Regions from separate parts of the Marinactinospora rubrisoli genome, predicted to be linked through region 3. Evidence: riboswitches for the same ligand, from Rfam matches in the RefSeq annotation. Region 3 holds a riboswitch; each other region holds the start of a gene.
The links. A riboswitch is a leader RNA that binds a small molecule or an ion and turns the genes downstream of it on or off. The one in region 3 is predicted to bind thiamine pyrophosphate.
Positions count from the first base shown of each region.

Region 1: it holds a riboswitch for thiamine pyrophosphate, as region 3 does, so the genes downstream of both, thiO (glycine oxidase ThiO) here and ACFQRF_RS08475 (ECF transporter S component) in region 3, are expected to answer to the same signal.
Region 2: it holds a riboswitch for thiamine pyrophosphate, as region 3 does, so the genes downstream of both, ACFQRF_RS10105 (TenA family protein) here and ACFQRF_RS08475 (ECF transporter S component) in region 3, are expected to answer to the same signal.

Region 1 is NZ_JBHTBH010000011.1:146,085-151,396, forward strand. Features, by position in the region: gene thiE (thiamine phosphate synthase) at 1-354, opposite strand, end outside; gene ACFQRF_RS21680 (ArsR/SmtB family transcription factor) at 424-771, opposite strand; gene ACFQRF_RS21685 (MFS transporter) at 868-2,067, shown strand; gene ACFQRF_RS21690 (Rv2175c family DNA-binding protein) at 2,163-2,522, opposite strand; TPP riboswitch at 2,643-2,755, shown strand; gene thiO (glycine oxidase ThiO) at 2,834-3,958, shown strand; gene thiS (sulfur carrier protein ThiS) at 4,008-4,208, shown strand; gene ACFQRF_RS21705 (thiazole synthase) at 4,324-5,136, shown strand; gene pknB (Stk1 family PASTA domain-containing Ser/Thr kinase) at 5,270-5,312, shown strand, end outside.
Region 2 is NZ_JBHTBH010000004.1:225,594-230,905, forward strand. Features, by position in the region: gene ACFQRF_RS10090 (hypothetical protein) at 1-118, shown strand, start outside; gene ACFQRF_RS10095 (hypothetical protein) at 575-1,282, shown strand; gene ACFQRF_RS10100 (ACT domain-containing protein) at 1,393-2,334, opposite strand; gene ACFQRF_RS10105 (TenA family protein) at 2,524-3,228, opposite strand; TPP riboswitch at 3,213-3,332, opposite strand; gene ACFQRF_RS10110 (LCP family protein) at 3,466-4,608, opposite strand; gene ACFQRF_RS10115 (hypothetical protein) at 5,294-5,312, shown strand, end outside.
Region 3 is NZ_JBHTBH010000003.1:378,060-383,371, forward strand. Features, by position in the region: gene glgP (alpha-glucan family phosphorylase) at 1-1,266, shown strand, start outside; TPP riboswitch at 1,693-1,798, shown strand; gene ACFQRF_RS08475 (ECF transporter S component) at 1,858-2,460, shown strand; gene ACFQRF_RS08480 (ABC transporter ATP-binding protein) at 2,462-3,997, shown strand; gene ACFQRF_RS08485 (energy-coupling factor transporter transmembrane component T family protein) at 4,036-4,770, shown strand; gene ACFQRF_RS08490 (enoyl-CoA hydratase/isomerase family protein) at 4,896-5,312, shown strand, end outside.

The DNA of each region.
Region 1 (5,312 bases), on a different contig from region 3:
GGTGTCGTTGGACCGGCCGATCAGCGGCTCGTCGCCGATGATCGCGCGGGCGTGGGGCACCGGCAGGTCGTTCTGGCCGAGGTGCAGCACGTCGGCCCGCGCCGCCCGGGCGATGTCGGCGCGGTCGTTGACGGCGAACAGCGCGCCGTGCCGGCGGCACGCGGCGCGCACGACCTCCAGCGCGGCCAGCTCCTGCCGGGCCTCCAGGCTCTTGTCCCGTAGCTGGACGACGTCCACGCCCCCGGAGAGCGCGGCGTCGAGGAAGTCGGCGAGGTCGCCCCGCTCGCTGCGGGCGTCGGTGCACAGGTAGAGGCGGGCGGCGGCCAGGCGGTCCCGGAGATCCGTAGCGCTCACGTCGGCCAGCGTAACGCCCGGCGTGGCCGGCCGGGCGGCCGGGACCGGCCGGGCCGTCGCGCGGCGGGGTCAGCCCGCCGCCGCGTCGGCCGGGTCGTCGCGGGTCTCCTCCGCCAGGGACGCGAGGACCGCGTCGAGCAGCCCCGGGAACCGGGCGTCCAGGTCGGCGCGGCGGAGCCGGATCCAGCGGCTGCGGCCGTCGATGCGGGTCCGGGTGACACCGGCCTCGCGGAGCACGCGGAAGTGGTGGGAGAGCGTCGACTTGTGCACCGGCACGTCCCACGCCTCCACCCCGCAGGTGCGCTCGGCGCCGTCGGCCATCTGGGCGACCAGGCGCAGCCGCACGGGGTCCGAGAGGGCGGCCAGGACCTGGGGGAGCCGCATCTCCTCCGGTGCGGGCTGGAAGAGGTGGTTCATGGGATCAGGACACCCTCCCGCCGATTGTTTGACAAACATCAAACTACCGTGTGATGCTCTCGCTTTGTTTGATGGTAGCCAAACAAAGGAAGTCCTGTGACCGCCTCCACCACCGGCCTCCCGCCATCGGCCACGGCCGCGCCCGGCCGGCCGGAACGCTTCTCCGTCGTCCGGCTGCTCCCGCTCGCCGTGGGCTCCTTCGCCGTCGGCACCGCGATGTTCGTCACCTCCGGCGTGCTCCCCGGCATCGCCGCGGACGTCGGGGTCAGCGTCACCGCCGCCGGGCAGATGCTCACGGTGTTCGCGCTGTGCTACGCGGTGCTGTCCCCCGTACTGGCCGCGGTCACCGGACGGCTGGACCGGCGCACGGTGCTGGTGGCCGCGCTGGTGGTCTTCGCGATCGGCAACGCGGTGTCGGCACTGACCCCCAACTATCCCGTGCTGCTGTTATCGCGGGGCCTCGCCGCCGCCGGGGCGGCGATGTACTCGCCCAACGCCAGCGCCATGGCCGGCGTCCTCAGCCCGGCCGCCTACCAGGGGCGCGCCATGGCGGTGGTCGTGGGCGGCATGACCGCCTCCACCGCACTCGGCGTCCCCCTCGGGACCTGGCTGGGCACGACGCTGGGCTGGCGCGCATCGCTGTGGCTGGTCGCCGGGCTCGCCGTGGCCGCGGTGGTGGCGCTGCTGCGGATGCCGCGCGGGGTGCGGCTGCCCGCCGTCGGGCTGGCGGCCCGGCTGCGTCCCCTGGGGAACCGGCGGCTGCTGCTGGTCGCGGCGCAGACCCTGTTCCTCCTGTGGGGCTGCTTCACGGTCTTCAGTTACGTGGGCGCGGTGTTCGGCCCGGCCGCCGGCGGCGCCGGTGCGATGACCGCGCTGCTGTGGGTCTGGGGGCTCATGGCCGTGGCCGGGAACGTGGTCTCCGGGCGGCTCGCCGACGCACGCGGCCCGCGATCGGTGGTGCTGGTGGCGGCGCCGCTGCTGGTCGTCCTCACGCTCGCGCTGCAGGCCGCGACCACGGCCATGCCCGCCGCGGTGGTGTGGATGATGCTGTTCGGTGCGGTCTCCTGGCTGGTGACCGTGCCGCAGCAGCAACGCGCCGTCGCGGTCGACCCCGGCTCGGCCGCCGTGCTGCTCGGCCTGAACAGCGCCGCCCTGTACGCCGGGATATCACTCGGCGGTGTCACCGGCGGCGCGGCGCTGACCTGGCTGGACGCGTCCCAGCTGGGCTATCCCGCCGCCGCGGTGCTGCTCGTCGGCCTGCTGCTGGTGCTCGTCGACCGGCGTCCGCCGCGCTGACGCCCGGCCGCGCGGGCGCCGCGCCCGGTCCGGGCACGCCGTCCGCGCGGCGGGGTCCGTCTCGTCCGCCCTCCACCGCCGGCCGGGGCCGGGAGCTAGAGCGCCATCGCCTGGGCGCGGCGGCGCACCTCGGTGCCCCGGTTGGCCATGATGGCTTCGATCGGGGCGCCCGGCAGGGTGTCGTCCGACGTGAACAGCCAGCGCAGCGCCTCGTCGGTGGTGAACCCGCAGTCGGCCAGCACCGTCAGCGTGCCCGGCAGCCCCTTGACCACGTCGCCGCCGGAGATGAAGGCCGCGGGGACCGAGACCTCCCCCGCGCGCGTGGCGCCGAGAAGCTTGTGGTCGCGGATGAACTGCTTCACGCGGTTCGGGCTGACTCCGAGCGCCTGGGCCGCCTCACGCAGGGTGAGCCACTCGCCGACAAGGGCGTCCGTGTCACGGTCGATCTGTGTCACGTCCGTCAATGTCCCACAAACCGGCTGATTCCAAACGCCGACCGGCTGGTTATCGCTGTGGGCGTAGCGCACACCCCCGCCCTGGCCCGCCGGGCGGCCGGGATCTACCATGGACCGCAGCGACGTCCCCGCGGGAGCCGGGTAGGGACCCGGCTGAGAGGGAGGCTGGCAGCCTCCGACCGCACGAACCTGATCCGGGTCATACCGGCGAAGGGAGTGGAGCTGGCATCGTGCCGTCCCCATCAAACCACGCCACGCCCGCGAACACCGCCGAATCCGACGTCATCGTCGTCGGCGCCGGACTGATCGGGATGGTCACGGCGTGGCGGGCCGCCCGCCGCGGCCTGCGTGTCACCGTGGTCGGGCCCGAGCACCGGAACGCCGCGTCCGTGGTGGCGGCCGGGATGCTGACGCCCGCCACCGAGGCCGGCTACGGCGAGGACCGGCTCACCCGCTTCGGCCTCGCCGCCCGGGAGCGCTACCCCGGCTTCGTCGCGGAGCTGACCGCCGACAGCGGCCTGGACCCCGGCTACCGCACCGGCGGCACCTTGCAGGTGGCCTTCGACACCGACGACCTCGCCCGGCTGGCCGACCTCGGCGACCTGCGGGCCCGGCTCGGCATCGCCACCCGCCGCCTCACCGGCCGGGAGTGCCGGCGGCTGGAGCCCATGCTCGCGCCCTCGGTGCGCGGCGGGTTCCTGGCGCCCGACGACCACTCGGTGGACCCGCGCCGGCTGCTGGCGGCGCTGCGCGCGGCGGCCGTCCGGCGCGGCGTCACCCTGGTGCCCGCCCGGGTCACCGCCGTCGAGTGCGCCGGAGGCGCGGCACGCGGCGTCCGGCTGGCGCGCCCGGCCGGCACCGGCGCCGCTGCACCCTCCGAACTGTCGGCGCCACAGGTGGTGCTCGCCGCCGGGGCGTGGAGCGGCTCCATCGGCGGAATCCCCGAGGACGTGCTGCCCGAGCTGCGGCCCGTCAAGGGCCAGCTGCTGCGGCTGCGCACGCCCGCCGGGGAGCCTCCGATCGTCTCGCGGACCGTCCGCGGCCTGGTCCGCGGCGGGCCCGTCTACCTGGTGCCCCGCGACGACGGCGAGATCGTGCTCGGCGCCACCCAGGAGGAGGCCGGCCACGACACCCGGCTCACGGTCGGCGGCGTCTGGGAGCTGCTGCGCGACGCGCACGAGCTCGTGCCCGGCGTCAGCGAGCTGGAGATCGCGGAGACCTGCGTCGGCCTGCGCCCCGGCTCCCCCGATAACGAACCCCTGCTCGGGCCGACCCACGTGCCGGGGCTGCAGCTGGCCGTCGGCCACTTCCGGCACGGCGTGCTGTTCACCCCCGTCACCGGCGACGCCATGGCGGCGGCGCTCGCCGACGGCGAGCTGCCCGACGTCGCCCGCCCGTTCGCCGCCACCCGCCGGACGGCGCGCAGCGCCGCCTGACCCGGCCCGCGGGCGGCGGCACCCGCACCGCAAGGAAGGTGAGGAACCCGTGCACGTGATCATCAACGGCGAGCCGCGCGAGGTCGCGCCGGCCAGCACCGTCGCGGACGTGGTGCGCTCGCTGACCGATGCGACCAGCGGCGTCGCGGTGGCCGTCAACGACCAGGTGGTGCCGCGCACCGGCTGGGCCGACACCGCCGTGGCGCCCGGCGACCGGGTGGACGTGCTCACGGCCGTGCAGGGGGGCTGACGCGGTGGCGCCGTCCGCCGTCCACGCGCCACGGCGGCCGGGGCCCGGCCGTGCCCGGCGCAACATCCGTTTCCTCCCCCGCCGGCAGGCGGGGACGACCGCGGAGGAGAGCTGAATGACCGTCGAACCCACCACCGCGCCCACCGAACCGCGCGCCGCGGACGACCCGCTCGTCATCGCCGGGCAGAGCTTCGCCTCGCGGCTGATCATGGGGACCGGCGGCGCGCCGTCGCTGCACATCCTGGAGGAGGCGCTGGCCGCGTCGGGCACCGAGCTGACCACCGTGGCGATGCGCCGGGTCGACCCGGCCGCGCGCGGCTCGGTGTGGGACGTGCTGCGCCGCCACGGAATCCGGCCACTGCCCAACACCGCCGGCTGCTTCACCGCCGCCGACGCCCTGCGCACCGCCCGGCTGGCCCGGGAGGCACTGGAGACGAACTGGATCAAGCTGGAGGTGGTGGCCGACGAGCGCACCCTGCTGCCGGACCCGGTGGAGCTGCTGGACGCGGCCGAGCGCCTCGTCGACGAGGGCTTCGTGGTGCTGCCCTACACCAACGACGACCCGGTGCTGGCCCGCCGCCTGGAGCAGGTGGGATGCGCCGCGGTGATGCCGCTCGGCGCGCCGATCGGGTCCGGTCTGGGAATCCGCAACCCGCACAACATCGAGCTGATCGTCGAGCAGGCCGGGGTCCCGGTGGTCCTGGACGCCGGTATCGGCACCGCGAGCGAGGCGGCGCTGGCCATGGAGCTGGGCTGCGACGCGGTGCTGCTCGCCACCTCGGTGACCCGCGCCCGGGAGCCCGCGCTGATGGCGGCGGCCATGCGCGACGCGGTCGCCGCGGGCCGGCGGGCGCGCCGGGCCGGCCGGATCCCGGTCCGCCGGTACGCCGAGGCGTCCTCACCGCAGCCGGACCGGCCGGCGCGGTGACGCCGCACCGGCCGGGGGAACGTGCCGGAACGTCACATCCGCGTGACCACGAGCAACTGCTTTTACCCCGTTCCGGTAACGGGAAAACCATCGGCCCGTCGCACTTTGCCCGGCTACCCGTAAACTCGCCTCCGTGGACATGACGACTGCGGACCCGCTTGTCGGCGCGACCCTCG
Region 2 (5,312 bases), on a different contig from region 3:
CCACTTCACCCGGCTCCCCGAGACCGCGCGCCTGGTCGCGCTGTCCCCGGCCGGCCGGCACGCGCTCGCCATGGTTCCGCAGAACCCCGTGGACGAGCCGTCCTTCTCACCCGACTGACACCTTCGGGACCACCCGCGTCCGGCGGATGCCGGCGGCACCGGTGACCCCACCGCCGCCCCGGCCCACCGGCCACGCGGCGGCACCCGTGCCCGCTGACGGCCGGTGCCCTGTCCCCGTCGATGGCGTTCGCACGGCTCCCTCTTCCCAGTCCCGTACTGGGGGCTGACGTGAGCCTCGTGCCTGCCGACCCGATCGGTCCACGAGGTTCACGTCAGCCGGAGGTCCGCCAGACCCCTCGGTTGATCCCGGTTCCCGCTAGCGCGCCCCCCATGCGCGTGGGCGACGGACCGGAGACCCCGCTCCCCGGAGCACCCATCAGCGCGGCCGGCGCTCCGGCCGGAGCACCGCCGCGCACCGACCGTCCGCCGCCAGCGGGCGGCCGCGATCCATCTCATCTCAGCGAGGCCGGCCATTCCCGGGCTCGCGAACCGCACCGACTGCAAAGGAATCTTCATGTTCTCCTTCGCCCGCTCGTCCGCCAAGGCCGTTCTGGTCACCGTCAGCGCCGCCGGCTTCGTCGCCTTCGGCTCCGGCATCGCCTCGGCCGACGTCCTCGGCGACGTGACCCGCACCCTGAACACCACCGTCCCGGCCACCGGCGCCGTCAACCAGGTCACGGACCAGCTCCGCGGCGCCGTGCCCGCCAACGGCGACATCCCCGAGCTGGCCACCACGCTGCCGGCGCCCGTCGCCAGCAACGTCGGCACCCCCGTCGGCGACGTCACCGAGCCCGTCACCGTGGTGGGCTCCGGGCTCACCGCGGCCGAGAAGAAGATCGACGAGGTCGTGCGCGGGCTCAAGGGCCGGGCGCCGGAGGCGCCCGGTGCCGGCGACGTGACCACCCTGCCGCAGCCCGTGGACGCGCCCGGCACCGAGACGCTGCCCAGCACCGGTGACGTGCGGACCGGCGTCGAGGACGTGCGGTCCCAGGTCGAGGGCCAGCTTCCCGAGACCTCGCTGCAGGTCGGCCCCGTCGACGTGCCGGCCGACCTGGTCACCGGTCTGGTCGAGGACACGGTGTCCGGCGCCACCGGCACCGTCGGAGAGACCGTCGACCCGGCCTCGGTCGTGAGCCAGGCCGGCGCCGTCGAGGGGACCGTCGGGGAGACCGCCGAGTCCGTCGACCTGGGCCAGGCGCTGTCCGGGGCTCCCGCCCTGTAACGCACCGGAGGCCCCTCCGGTCCGGTTCCGGATCCCCGGTCCGGCGGCCTGCCGCCGGACCGGGGCGCGGGACGCGGCCCCGCTCCGCGCCCCGTGTCCGGCGGCGGGGATCACGGTTCCCTGGCGTCGGCCGCCTCCGCGGTACCGGTCCGGCGCAGCAGCGCCGCCACGTCCACCAGGGCGCGACAGCGGGCGAACTCCACGGGGCCGAAGGGGACACCGTCGCGGTGCAGCACCAGGACGCCGCCGCCCGGCGCGGCCAGGCACATCGCCGACCCGGCCACCTCGTCGGTGGCCATGCCCTCGGGCGGACGGCTCAGCCGGGCGACCGTGTGGGCGCCGGAGAGCCGGAGCAGCGCGGCGGTGAGCGTCCGGGGATCGGTCACCAGTTCGGCGACCAGCGCCAGGGTCCGGCTGGTGGTGTCGGCGAGTTCGTGGGCGTCGGCCGGCTCGACGACCGGGTCCCGGCCGCCCGCCCGCGCGACCGCTTCCGCCAGCCGGTCCCGCGTCACGTGCCGCGGGACGCTCACCAGGAACTCGTCGACGGCGTCCACGTACCCCGGCAGCACCTGCATCAGCCGGATGTTCGCGCCGAGCAGCGCCAGGTGCGTGGTCAGCGCGGCCAGCCCGCCGGGGACGTCGGCGACGCCGACGCGGATCCGCCACAGCGTCTCCGCGCCGCCGTCCGGCCGGCGGGGCCCCGGCGGCGCCGGTATCCCGGCGGAGGAATCCTCGGCCGCAAGCGCGAGGCGTGCGGACCGGCCGGGTGCGGCGGCCACGCCCACCGGCACCGCGCGCCGGTGCGCCCGCCAGCGGTGCAGGAACCCCACCGCCATCACCACGGCTCCCACGGCGGCCAGCAGCGGCGGGCCATAGCCGTGGTGGCCGAGAGTGAGCACCAGGAGGTGCGCGGCGCCCGCCGTGAGCAGCAGCGCGCCGATCTCCAGGAGTTCCCGGCCGACGAAGTCGTGGCGCGGGCCGGGATGCGCCCCCTGGTCAGCGCGCCGCCGGTGGCCGGGGCGATCGGTGCCGTCGCGTCCGCGTAGGTCCATGACGGCTACGATCTCCCGGCGACGTTGCGTCATCTTGACGCAGCGTGACGGATTCGTAACTTCTGGGGGTGGTGCCGATCACCCCGTCACCCGGCGGACGGCACGCTCCTGGCCGCGCTCACCGCCTCGCTCCCCCGCACCGCCAACGCGAACCGGCCTCCGGCAACCGGCGTCGCCGCCTCCGTACGCTCAGCGACTCCCCGCCGACCAGTCCTCCAGCGTCCACGCCATCTGCCAGAAGCGCACCTCATGGTGGCAGCTATCGCGGAACGCCCGCCGCATCCGCTCCCGTTCCGCGGTTCCGGCGTCGGCGGCCAGACCGTCCAGCAGGCCGCGCAGCTTCGTGGTGACGGCGACGCACTCGGGATCGGCGTAGAAGCGCCACCAGCCCGCGAACGGGTGGTCCGGCCCCGGCGCCTCCTCCTCGACGAACCGCCGGGCCGCCCAGGTGTAGGTCCACGGGCACGGCAGCAGCGCGGCGAGCAGTACGCCCAGGGTGTCCCGCCCGGCGGCCATCATGTGGTCGACGTACCCCTGCGCGCTCGGCGCGAGCCGGTCCACCTGCGCGTCGGCATAGGACGTGCCGGCGTACTCGCACAGCACGTGGTGCGGGTGCGCCTCCTCGTCCAGAACGAAGGCCACGCTGTCGTGGAAGTACCGCATCCACGTCCGATCCGGCGAGAGCGCGAGCCCCAGGCCGTAGCAGCGCACGTAGGCGCTCAGGTACTGGTGGTCCTGGCCGACATAGTGCAGGACGCGCTCGCGGGCCACCGTGCCGTCCCGCAGACCGGCGACGAAGGGGTGCTGATAGAAGGCGTCGAAGAGGTCCGCGTGCCGCCGCCCCAGCTCGGCGGTGAATCCGGACTCGTGCGTGCCGACGACGGGAAGTCCCACGTTTCCTCCGCTCGTGCCAACGAGGTCAGGTTCGACGGGTTCGGGCCGACGGCCCGTCTCAGTCCCGGCCGGCTCGCGGCCCGGGGACACCCCGCGTGGTTACCCGGAACACGTTACCGGGCTGGACCGCTCCGGTCGCGCAGGGGTGGAGCCGCCGCCGGACGGCCGACGGCCCCGGACCCGTTCACCGGCCGGTGCCAGGGAGCGGGTGCGGGGCCGTCGTGGCGGCGCCGGGGGTCACTGCTGTTCGGTGCCCTCGCCGAGTCCGTTGACGCAGGGGTTGGAGGTGGCGTCCCGGCCCTCGATCGCCTCGGTGTCGGTGGAACCGGGGGCGATCGGCTCGGTGAACGGCTCGGCCGGGTAGGACGGCGACGGGTGCGCCGAGGGGGAGGCGCTCGGTGACGGCTCGGCCGGGGCTCCGGTCTCCAGCGCGGCGTCGTTGAGCGGGCGGTCGTTGTTGATGGCCTGGAAGAGCTCGGCGGCCCGCTCCTCGTCCCACACCACCCGGTTCGGGTCGCCGGGGGCCGGCCACCACGGCACCGTGTAGAAGGTGATGTCCTCCAGGTCGACGTCGGCGAGCGTGGAGCCGATGGAGATCATCCGGTCCAGGGACAGGTCCCGGTCGGTCGCGGTGTGCTCGGACACGGCCTGCAGCAGTGAGCTCATCCGGCTCGGGCTGGTCAGGACGTCGCTGCTGGTCGTCTGCTCGGCGAGCGCGCCGAGGAACATCTGCTGGCGGTCGATCCGGCCGATGTCGCCGCCGTCGCCGATCTCGTAACGCGCCCGCACGAAGGCGAGCGACTGCTCGCCGTCCAGTACCTGCTGGCCGGCCTCCAGGTCGAGCTTGGCGCGCTCGTCGTACATCGGCTCCGGGATGCACATCTCCACGCCGCCCACGGCGTCGACCATGTCGCGGAATCCGACGAAGCTCAGGTGGACGAAGTGGTCGATACGGATGCCGGACAGGCTCTCGATCGTCTTGACCGCGCACGGCGGGCCACCGTGGAACAGTGCGGCGTTGATCATGCCGTAGTAGCCGTAGGTGCCCTCGGTCCCCTCGTACGCCTGGCACTCCGGGAGCTGGACGAGCGAGTCACGCGGAAAGTTGACCACCGTCACGCCGTTGTCCGGCGAGATGTGCGCGAGCATCAACGAGTCGGACCGCTCGCCCACGAAATCCCGGCCGCCGTAGGCGGAGTTGCCGCCCTCCCGGCCGTCGGACCCGATGAAGAGGATGTTGATGTCCTCACCGATCTTCGGTGGGCGCTCCTCCTCGTTCAGTGCCGAGGCCAGGTCGTGCTGCACCATGTTGCCGCGCAGGACCCGGTAGTAGCCGTAGGCCGTGCCGACCCCGGCGATCAGCACCACCGCCAACGTCACGGAGGTCCACAGGAAGAGGCGTCTCCACCGGCGGCGCGGTGCTGGGGCGTCGGACGGGGCTGCGGGCGCGTCATCGGACATGGAGCGGCGTGCCTTCTATCGGCTGGAGGGAGAAGAGCAGGGCGAGCGGGCGTGCGTGCCGACCAGGGTCCGGATGGGGGGCAGAGCGCCACGGGGGATGAGGACCCGGCTGGTGTGAAGCCGATCTTAAAGGAGAACGCGGGCGAGTGCGCGGGCGGCATATTCCGGGAAGCCGGTCCCTGCCGGGGCTCCGCGCGATCACCCGCGGCGAGTTCGCGGGGTCGGTGCCCATCATGGGAGGCCGGGCCCGGTGCCGGTGATCGGTGGCCGCGAGGCGCATGGTCTCCGGCCGGAGCGGCGTGGCGGTCGCGCGGACGGCGGAGACGGTGGCCGCGGCGGAAGTGTGGCGTGCGCCATATTCGGTGAGGGGTATGGGGGCCTCCCGAGGTCGGTGGTCGCGGTGGGTAGCCGGAGGCGGGCGGGCCGGCACGGAGCGTCGCGAGGTCGCTACCACGACCGGTGGCTCTTACAAGGACGACGCGCGAGCGCGTGTAGGGTTTACCGATGATCGCGTTAAACGCGGATTTTCTGCCGATTCGCGCGGTCTGTGCGTCGCAACGCGGCGACGCGACCCGGCCGGCCCCATGTGAAGCGGAGCCTCTTGATGTCGATCCCGCCGAGCC
Region 3 (5,312 bases):
CGCAAGGTGACCGGAACGGACGAGCGCGACCTGTGGGAGATGCGGCGTACGTTGCGGCGGCGCCTCGTGGCCGACGTCCGGCACCGGCTGCGCCGCTCGTGGCGGCAGCGCGGTGCCAGTCACGCGGAACTCGGCTGGATCGACGACGTCCTGGACCCCGACGTGCTGACGATCGGATTCGCCCGGCGGGTTCCGTCCTACAAGCGGCTCACCCTGATGCTGCGCGACCGCGAGCGGCTGCGCCGGCTGCTGCTGCACCCGGAACGGCCGGTGCAGATCGTCATCGCAGGCAAGGCGCATCCGGCCGACGAGGGAGGCAAGCGGCTCATTCAGGAGATCGTGCGGTTCGCCGATGACCCCACCGTGCGGCACCGGATCGTCTTCCTGCCGGACTACGACATGGCGGTGGCGCGGTCCCTCGTCCAGGGCAGCGACGTCTGGCTGAACAACCCGCTCCGCCCACTGGAGGCGTGCGGAACGTCGGGCATGAAGGTCGCGCTGAACGGCGGGCTCAATCTCTCCGTCCGCGACGGCTGGTGGGACGAGTGGTTCGACGGCTCCAACGGCTGGGCCATCCCCACGGCCGACAGCGTCCCCGATCCCGACCGGCGTGACGAGTTGGAGGCGGCCGCCCTGTACTCGCTGATCGAGGATCAGGTGGCGCCGCTGTTCTACGACCACGACGAGGGCGGCCTGCCGAAGCGCTGGCTGGAGATGGTCAAGCACACGCTCGTCTCACTCGGCCCCAAGGTGCTGGCCACCCGCATGGTGCGGGACTACGTCCGGCAGCTGTACCAGGGCGCCGCGGACGCCTCGCGCCGCCTGACCGCCGACGGGCTGGCCGGCGTACACGAGCTGGCCGCCTGGAAGCGGCGTGTCGTGCAGGCCTGGCCGGCTCTGCACGTGGAACACGTGGAGGCCGTCGGGTCGGCGGACCCGCCGCAGGTGGGCGACGAACTCGAAGTGCGGGCCACCCTGGTGCTCGGCGACCTGGACCCGTCCGACGTCCGGGTGGAGGCGGTGGTCGGCCGCATCGGCCCGGGCGACGAGCTGACGGACCCGGTACCGGCCCGCCTGACACCGGCCGCCGCCGACGGCCCGCTGGTCCGCTACACCGGCCGCGTGCCACTGGACCGCGCCGGGGCGCTCGGCTGCACCGTCCGGGTGCTCCCGGACCATCCGCTGCTCAGCGGTCCCGCGGAACTCGGTCTGGTGCTCGTCCCGGAGCCACCGCAAGAGATGCACGACGGGCTGGTGCTGCGGTAGACGGAGTTCGCGGACGGCCTGCGGACCTGGTGAAGCAGCGCCGGGAACGGTGCTGCGGGGCCGGGGTATCACGGCGACCATCGCGCACCCCCGCGACCAGCGGGAGAACCGCAGCGGGCGCGGATGGCGGGGCGGCCTTCGACCGGGCCGCCTACCGCGGCCGGTCGAGCCGGTCCGGCCGTCTCCGACCCCAGTGCTCAGTACACCCGGACCGCTGAGGAGACCGTCCGTGTCCGTCCGGGTGTCCTGGTCGGTGGTCGTGAACGTTCCGTGCCCCGGTGGCGCCCTCGGCCATGTCCGTGGCCGGTCCGGCAGACCCCGTCAACGGCCGGTCCCGCCGGAAGGCGGGGGACCGGCCGTTCGGCCGGATGGGAGACCGCCCGGCCGGACCGGTTGACCGGTTCGTCGGTATTGGCCGCATAATGGGGGAACCGACAGGGGAGCGCTTCGGCGCTGAGAGTGCGGCCCGGCCGCAGACCCTTAGCCACCTGATCTGGGTCATGCCAGCGAAGGAAGTCGTGGGAACCGTCCGCCGTATCCGGGCGGGTGCTCTCGGGCTGGGCCTTCTCGTCGTGACGCGAAGGGACACCTGTGACAACCTCCTCCTCCACCGAGAGCGCCCCGGCGGGCCGGCTGCTGCGCTGGCGGACCGTCGATATCGTGGTCGCGGCCGTGCTGGGCGTCGCGCTCGGCGTCGTCTTCTGGTTCTGGGGCATGCTCTGGCAGGCCACCGACGTGCTGTTCCTCGCCTTCCCACCGGCGCAGGCCGTGCTGTACGGCGTGTGGCTGCTGCCCGGGGTCCTCGGGCCGCTGATCATCCGCCGGCCCGGTGCCGGTGTGCTCACCTCGATCGCCGCCGCGACCGTGTCGGCGCTGCTCGGCACCGGCTGGGGGCTGATGGTGCTGGTGTCCGGGCTGCTGCAGGGACTGCTCCCCGAGATCGTCTTCGCGCTGACCGGATACCGCCGCTGGGGAATGGGCGCCGCCGTGACCGCCGGTGCCGTCGCGGGTCTCGCCCCCGTGGTCATGGACCTCACGCTGTACTACCCGACCTGGCCGTTCGCGTATCAGGCGGCCTACGCGGTTCTCGTCGTGCTCAGCGCCGCGGTGATCGGCGGGGTCGGCGGCCGGCTGCTGACCAGCGCGCTGGCCCGTGCGGGGGCGTTGGCACCGTTCCCTTCGGCGCGCGGCTGACGTGGCGCGCACCGAGGGCGGAGCGCGCGTCGAGCTCACGGGCTGGGGCTGGCGGCACTCCGGGCGGACCGGATGGGCGCTGCGCGGCGTGGACCTGCGGATCGAACCCGGCGAGCGCGTCCTGCTGCTCGGCGCCTCCGGCGCGGGCAAGAGCACCCTGCTGCACGCGCTGGCCGGGCTGACCGGTGACGACGGCGCCATCACCGGCACGGAGGAGGGCGAGCTGCGCGTCGACGGCGCGCCCGCCGACCGCCGGCGCGGCGGTGCCGGGCTGGTCGGTCAGGACCCCGAGACCCAGCTGGTGATGGCGCGGGCCGGTGACGACGTGGCGTTCGGCCTGGAGAACCTGGCCGTTCCCCGTGCCGAGATCTGGGAGCGGGTGGGCGACGCGCTCGCCGAGGTCGGCTTCCCGTACGAGCCGGGACGTGGCACCGCCGCGCTCTCCGGCGGTGAGAAGCAGCGGCTGGTGATCGCCGGGGTGCTGGCGATGCGCCCACGGCTGCTGCTCCTCGACGAGCCCACCGCCAACCTCGACCCGGAGGGCGCCCGGCTCGTCCGGGAGGTGATCGGCCGGATCGCGGCGGACACCTCGGCCACCGTCGTCCTGGTCGAGCACCGGGTGGCCGACGTGGTGGACCTGGTGGACCGTGTCGTCGTGCTGGAACCCGGCGGCGGTGTGGCCGCCGACGGCCGCCCGCACACGGTCTTCGCCGAGCACGGAGATCGCCTCGCCGCCCACGGCGTGTGGGTTCCCGGCCGGGAACCGCGCCCCAGGATCCCACGTGCGCCGGGCGGCGGCCCGCTCGTCGAGGCGGTCGACTGTGTGGCCCGCACGCCCATGGACATCGCCGCGCCGGGGGCGGAGCCGGCCACCGTGCTGGACGGCGCCACCGCCGTGGTGCCGGCGGGGACGGCCACCGCCCTCACCGGCCGCAACGGCTCCGGCAAGTCCACGCTGCTCATGCTGCTGGCCGGGCTCACCCGGCCGCACTCCGGTGCCGTCCTGCCGCGAGGTGCGCTGGCCGCCGTCAGCGCCCGCCCGCTGTCCCGCTGGCCGGCCCGCCGCCTGGCCCGTCACGTGGGCACGGTCTTCCAGCACGCCGAGGACCAGTTCGTGACGGGATCCGTCCGCGACGAACTCCGGTTCGCCCCCGAGCGTGCCGGGCTCGGCCGCGCCGAGACCGCGGCCTGGGTGGACGAACTGCTGGAGCGCCTGCGGCTGCGTCCGCTCGCCGACGTTCACCCCTACACGCTGTCCGGTGGCGAGAAGCGCCGGCTCTCGGTGGCGACCGCGCTCAGTTCCGGCCCGGCACACGCTCCCGACGTGCTGCTCCTGGACGAGCCGACGTTCGGCCAGGACACCCGGACCTGGGCCGAGGTGGTCGAACTGCTCGCCGCGCTGCGGGCCGAGGGCCGCGCCATCGTCATGGCCACCCATGACGAGCTGCTGCTGGACCGCTTCGCCGATGTGCGGTTGCGGATCGCCGCCGGCCGCGTGGCACCGGCCGCGGCAACGTCCGGGGGAGGCGCCGGGTGACCGCGTCCGCCGCGCACGGAGCCGCCGTGGGCGCGGCCATGCGGCCGGAGGGCGCACGCGCGTGGCTGGCGCGGGCCGACCCGGCGGCCAAGCTCGTCGCCGCGCTGCTGGTCGCCGCGGCGCTGATCCCGGTGGTCGACCCGGTCACCAGCGGAGTGCCGCTGCTGGCCACGGCCGTGCTCGTGCCGTTCTCCGGTGTGCCCCGACGGCGGCTGCTGGTCGCCGCCGGTTCGCTGGCGCTCATGGGGGCGTCGATCGGACTCGTCAACCTGCTGTTCGGCGAGACGGGCGCGGTAGGGGCGCTCGGCGCGGTGGTGCGGCTGCTGGCGATCGCCCTGCCAGGGGTGCTGGTCGCGCTCAGCACGGACCCCACCGACCTGGCCGACGCCCTGGTCCAGCGACTGCGCATGCCCGAGCGGCCGGCCATCGGGGTGCTCGCCGCGCTGCGGCTGGTGCCCCTGCTGGCCGCACAGTGGCGCTCCCTGACGCTGGCGCGCCGGGCACGCGGGCTGGAGGCCGGGCGCAACCCGGTCACCGCAGTGGCGGCCGTCGCGGGCATGACCTTCGCGCTGCTGGTTCGCGCCATCCGGACCGGGACGCTGCTCGCCATGGCGATGGACGCCCGCGCCTTCGGCACCGGACCCCGGACGCACGCGCGGAGCAGCCCCTGGCGGGCGCCGGACACGTGGCTGGTGGCCGGAACCGTGCTGCTGCTGTGCGGCGCGCACGCCCTGTCGGTGGCGCTGGGCACCTGGCGGCCGTTGTTCCGGTGAGGCCGCGCCCGACGCGACACCGCCGCACCATCCGGGGAGCGGCCGCCCCGCGGCCCGCCGCGGCGTGATAGTTACGGGGAGAGCCAGAGGTGACGCAGACCGCACACAGCTGAAAGGGGCTGACCGTGGCGGAGTTCGTCCGAGTGGAGACCGACCCGAAGACCCCGGCCGTGGCCGTGATCCGGCTGGACCGGCCCAAAATGAACGCGCTCAACGCCCAGGTCCAGGAGGAGATCGGCGCGGCGGCGGCCCAGGTGGCGGCCGACGATGACGTCCGCGCCGTCGTGCTCTACGGCGGGGAGCGGGTCTTCGCGGCCGGTGCCGACATCAAGGAGATGGCGGACATGGACTACGCCGCCATGTCCGCGCACTCCGGGCGGCTCCAGAGGGCCTTCACCGCGGTGGCGGAGATCCCCAAACCGGTCATCGCGGCCGTCACCGGGTACGCGCTGGGCGGCGGCTGCGAGCTCGCGCTGTGCGCCGACTTCCGGGTGGCCGCCGAGGACGCCCGCCTCGGCCAGCCCGAGATCCAGCTCGGCGTC